DNA from 2 places in the Phascolarctobacterium faecium genome. Region 1 is predicted to be linked to the other one. Evidence: riboswitches for the same ligand, from Rfam matches in the RefSeq annotation. Region 1 holds a riboswitch; the other holds the start of a gene.

The links. Region 1 has a riboswitch for cobalamin ahead of PFJ30894_RS08745 (TonB-dependent receptor plug domain-containing protein). Riboswitches for the same ligand answer to the same signal wherever they lie in the genome.
Region 2: linked by a shared signal. The riboswitch ahead of PFJ30894_RS01100 (TonB-dependent siderophore receptor) and the one ahead of PFJ30894_RS08745 (TonB-dependent receptor plug domain-containing protein) in region 1 are both predicted to bind cobalamin.

The regions. Positions count from the first base shown of each region.
Region 1 covers NZ_AP019004.1:1,795,484-1,797,965, reverse strand. The annotation lists gene PFJ30894_RS08750 (hypothetical protein) at 14-565, shown strand; cobalamin riboswitch at 685-861, shown strand; gene PFJ30894_RS08745 (TonB-dependent receptor plug domain-containing protein) at 1,201-2,482, shown strand, end outside.
Region 2 covers NZ_AP019004.1:233,554-236,035, reverse strand. The annotation lists gene PFJ30894_RS01100 (TonB-dependent siderophore receptor) at 1-1,437, opposite strand, end outside; cobalamin riboswitch at 1,608-1,778, opposite strand; gene PFJ30894_RS01095 (HAD hydrolase-like protein) at 2,027-2,482, opposite strand, start outside.

The DNA.
Region 1 (2,482 bases):
GGTAAGAGGTAATATGATGAAAAAGTTAATAATGCTGCTGACAATTTGCATGATGTGCTTATTGGCGGTTTCAGCCAGTGCTGCAGAAAAGAATGATGAAGCACCACCTATCAATTGGGAAATTAGCATGATGCCCAAGCCTACGGCTGAGGAAATAGAAGCAGCACGTTGGTCAATTGTTTTAGAAAACACTATGGGCGTTTATGCATATGACATGGATTCACTGTATTTCCCAGAAGAAAAAAACGGGGTTGTAAACAAAGATTTAGTTAATGTTATTGTGAAAACTGTTTTTACAGACAAAGAATTACTAAAAAAAATGAATAAAACCTATGCAGAAAAACTGGCGAAAAAAGAAAAAGTTCAGTATTGTGAAATGCTGATGCAATTTAATGTGGCAGATAAAACCTATGGTGTAAAACAAATGGACGTTTATGGCAGCAAAGGAACGAAGCTTGAAACTAAAATAAATAACGGAGAACTTATCCCTGTGCCAGAGAAAACGTTTGCAGAGGCGATGCTGGAAATTTGTTTGCAAGCAGTGAATAATACATCCGAAAATTAAAATATAAATCCTATTAATGATATGAAATATCAAAAAAACTAAATATAAAATTAATAAGAAAAATAATTGGTGCATCAACTTGAAATAATACTTAATCTCATATATAATCTAGTATCATAACTAAATACTTATTGTCAGGTGACGTATGTCTTAATAGATAAGTTGGGTGTAATTCCTACACGATCCCGTCGCTGTAAAAGTGAGCGAGTCCAAACTAATGCCACTGGAAATATCTGGGAAGGCTTGGATAAGCTATGAACTTAAGTCAGAAGAACTGCCTGATGATTACTTTACTACTGCGTGAGACAGTTAGGTAATGTGTCGGCTTCTTTTGTTTTTATAATTAAGTCGTTTAATACCTTTTGCCTTAGGTGAGAGGTATTTTTTATTTGTTTATTGCAATTAAAGGCCAAGTACTGTGCGGCCATAAAGAAAGGGTACAGGAAACGTCTTTATTTCAATAATATAAAAAAGTTGTGAAGGGAAGTTGAGTATGTTGAAAAAAGGTACGAGTAAGAGTGCATTGATGGTAGCGCTTGTAACTGGCAATGTCATCTGGGGGGGGCACTGTAGTACATGCTGAAGAACCAAGTCAAGCATTTACGTTAGATCCTATGGTAGTAACAGCGCAGAGAATGGAAACGCGTGATTTAGATACACCAGCTGCTGTAACAGTAATTTCTTCAGAAGAAATTAAAAAGAGCGGTGCAGTAAATGTTGATACTCTTTTAGCCCAACAAATTGGGTTTAATGGAATGTCATATGGTCCTAATGGGCAAGAATATGGTGGCTCAGCTAGTAGAACAAAAATTCGTGGTTTGGATAAAGGCACATTGGTATTAGTAAATGGTGCTCCGATGAATTTGTTAAATTATAATGCGATATCCAATATTCCACTGGACAGCATAGAGAAAATAGAAATTGTTCGTGGCTCTAATGCAACTTTGTATGGGGCCGAAGCTATGGGTGGGGTAATTAATATAATAACAAAAAAAGCTTCTGGTTCTGCAAAAACAACAATATCCGGAACTATTGGTAATTATACAGATAAATGGTCAGTTGGCCATCAAAATGAATATTTTTCAGTTTATTATGATAAAGATTATTATGATGAAGTTAATCCTCAAACCCGTAAATTTCCTTATGGAGAATATGCAAGCTCATCAGGAAGCAAAAAAAATAATTATAATACTTTAGGAAAATCCAGAAAAGAAAGTATTTTTATTACAGGTAATATAGGGAAGAATTTGACGTTAAATTATAACCATTCAAAATCAGATCTTAATAGATTTCAGATAACTCGTTCTAAAGCAGCTGCTGATAAGCTAGGAACATCATATAAATATGACGATAATCGTGACACAGCTAGTTTAGTTTATGATGATACAAGTAACAAATTAAAATCTGTATTTTCTTTTAATAGCCGCTGGTTTACTTCAAATCAAAAAAAGAGTAATGAAAAAGAATTTTCAGTATCTGGTGGATCTTATAAAATGTTCAATATAACATCAGATACTCAGAAGGGTTGGTCTTTTAATGGAGATAAAGATAGCTTAATTGCGGGTATTGCAATTAAACGTGATTTTTATCAAAATTATAAATATACTTTTCAAAAGTCTGATAGAACAAGTTTAGGACTTTATACGTCTTATACTCACCAATTTGCACCTAAATTTAGTGCTACTTTGGGATTGCGTGGGGAAGCCATCAATGATTTTGATACAGACCAAAATGTATTTTTGCCACAATTACAAACATTATATAAATTTAATGAAAATTTGACTTGGTATACAAATATAGGTAAATCATTTATTATGCCTGCAATGAACAGCCAATTCTATACGACAGATAAAGATGCACACAACTTGAAAAAATCACGTGGGTTAAAGCCTCAAGAAGGTTGGACGTATGAAACTG
Region 2 (2,482 bases), 890 kb from region 1:
GGAATCTTTGCTGACTTTGGCGCCGGAAGCACTTTCAGTTTCGGTATCGCGGTATTGCAGTGCTGCATATAACGAAGCTTTGCCAAATTCAAAACGGTCGGCCAGGGTTGCTGCATAAGCATATTCTTTGCTGTAGCCAACAGAATCGATGTCAGCAGCAGCGATTGGAGTGCCGATAATATGAACGCCATTCCACAGATCACCGCCGATAGTGGCCTGCCCTGCAGCACTGCCGGAATTGACGGCTTTACTTTTATACATGAAATAATCAACGGCAAAAGACAAGTCATTTTTTACATTACCGATGGCGGCCTTGTTAGAAACGCCGACCTGCCAGTAACTGCTTTTACTGTCGGAGACATAGTCGCGGAATTTACCGGAGAGCTTGCCGTTGTCACCGAGAGTCAGTGAACCACTGTTGGGATCGTTTTTATGCTCTGAATAATGCCCGTAGCCACCGTTGATGAAACCGCTCCATTTATCGCTGAATTTTTGGATATGGTTTAAGGTAAACAGCATGCCGTGATTATATTTGGTCTGACCGTCAAAACTGAGGTCTGTTTTACCGTTCGGGGTTTCTGCCAGATTGCCTTTGGTAACACCGCTGGCACTGAGCCAGCGCTGGCCTCCATTTACCTTCCAGTCATAATAACCGCCGAAAATATTAGTCATACTTTTAGCGTCCTGATGATCTAAGTTGATATAAATGCTTTTATCACGTACATCGGCACCTTTTATGGAAAGGCCGCCGTCTTCATTATGGGCGTTGACTCTGATGCCCCATTCATTGTTTTTACCAAAGCGGCGTCCTAGATCAAGGTCTTCGGTCCAGGTACTGCGTCCGGAAAAACGCTGTGTATAGCGGGTGACAGGGTCTGCAGCAGCGCGTTTGGTTGTACCGTTCAGCAGTCCTGCCGGCGCATCGGTGCCATTAGTGCCGTTGTTGGAAAAGGTAGCGCCGTTAAGCACGGTGTTAGGGCCGGAGACTATATCGACGCTGCTGAGGATATATGCCGGGATGCTGCGGGTCTGGTTGAACATATTGGGAATACCGTTGATGTAGTAATGAGAAGCATTCATATTGACGCCACGCATACTGAAATCTGTATACATGGGAGAAGTACTGCCGATACGAATAGAAGGGGTATTAGCCAAAGTACCGTTTAAAGGCTGATTGGGGTCATAAAAGGTCATAATAGTTTTTTCAGTATATTTTTTTTGTGTAAAAGGAACATCGATTGCTTTGATATTGCCCAAAATGCCAACTCTGTCGTTGTTGGCTACAAATCCCCCCGGCAGAGTATTTCTGTCGGCTTCGACGATGACTTCGTCCAAATCATGCGTCATGGTTTCTTCGGCGCCAGCTGGTACTACAAAGCCAACGCTGGCAACAGCGCATAAGATGGCCGTTGCCCAGATTTTTTTCTTCCCATCCATCTTTTAAACACCTCGTCAAATAATTTTTATATCTTTAGTTTTTCTGACCGAGCTGACCGGGTTTCGCGTGCCAGAAAAATAAAAGCAAAATAAAAAACGCTTTTCTGCGCATAAAGACAGAAAAGCGTAAAAAGCTCTTGTAACGCTCCATTCCTGTCTTTCGCAGGATCGTAATGGGCTATAATCAGGCAGTTCTTCTGGCTCTGCTTCATCGCGTACCTCGTCTTCCCAGTTTCCCAGTGACGTTTTGAGGTTTGCTCGGCATTACAGCGGCGGGACCGCATCGGCATTGCACCGATTTCTCTGTTAGGCAATAATGCACCTGATTATCATAAAGTATTCAATTTTGAAATCAGATAGAATTATAACATTTAACTTTTTATATTACAAGTAATAATTTATGCTAAAATTAATTTATTAAAAAACATAGCTGTTCTCAATAAGTTGTTGATATATAATAGTCTGAAAAATCAATTTTATCTATGCAGTGTGAAGCGTTATATGTCAATGGTTCTGCGAAAAGTTCAAGGCGCAGAGGAAAATAAAAAAGCAGCCACATCATGATCGATGTAACTGCTTTAAAAATAAATCATAATAAAAATTCTGCAAAATCCTGCGGAGCAGAAACGATTTGTCTGACACCGGCGGCACTCAGTTCGCCCGGGGAACTGTAGCCGTAGCCTGCGCCGATGATGGAGATTTTATTTTGCTGTGCGCCGATAGCGTCGTGCTCGCGGTCGCCCAGCATAACGGCGGCGTTCTTATCAGCAGCGGTAAGGTGCAGCCGCTGCAGCACTTCGCTGATCACGTCGGCTTTGGTTGGCAGCTCGCCGTTGAACCCGGGGCCTGCTATTGTTGAGAAGTGAGCGGCGAGGCCAAAGTGTTCCAGGATTTTTTCTGCGTAAAGCTGCGGCTTGCTGGTGGCTACGGCAAGGGTCTTGCCTGCCTGCCGCAGGTTTTGCAGTAATTCGGGAATACCGTCGTAGACGGAGTTTTCGTACATACCTACGCGTGCGAAGCGCTCGCGGTAATATTCAAGGGCCGT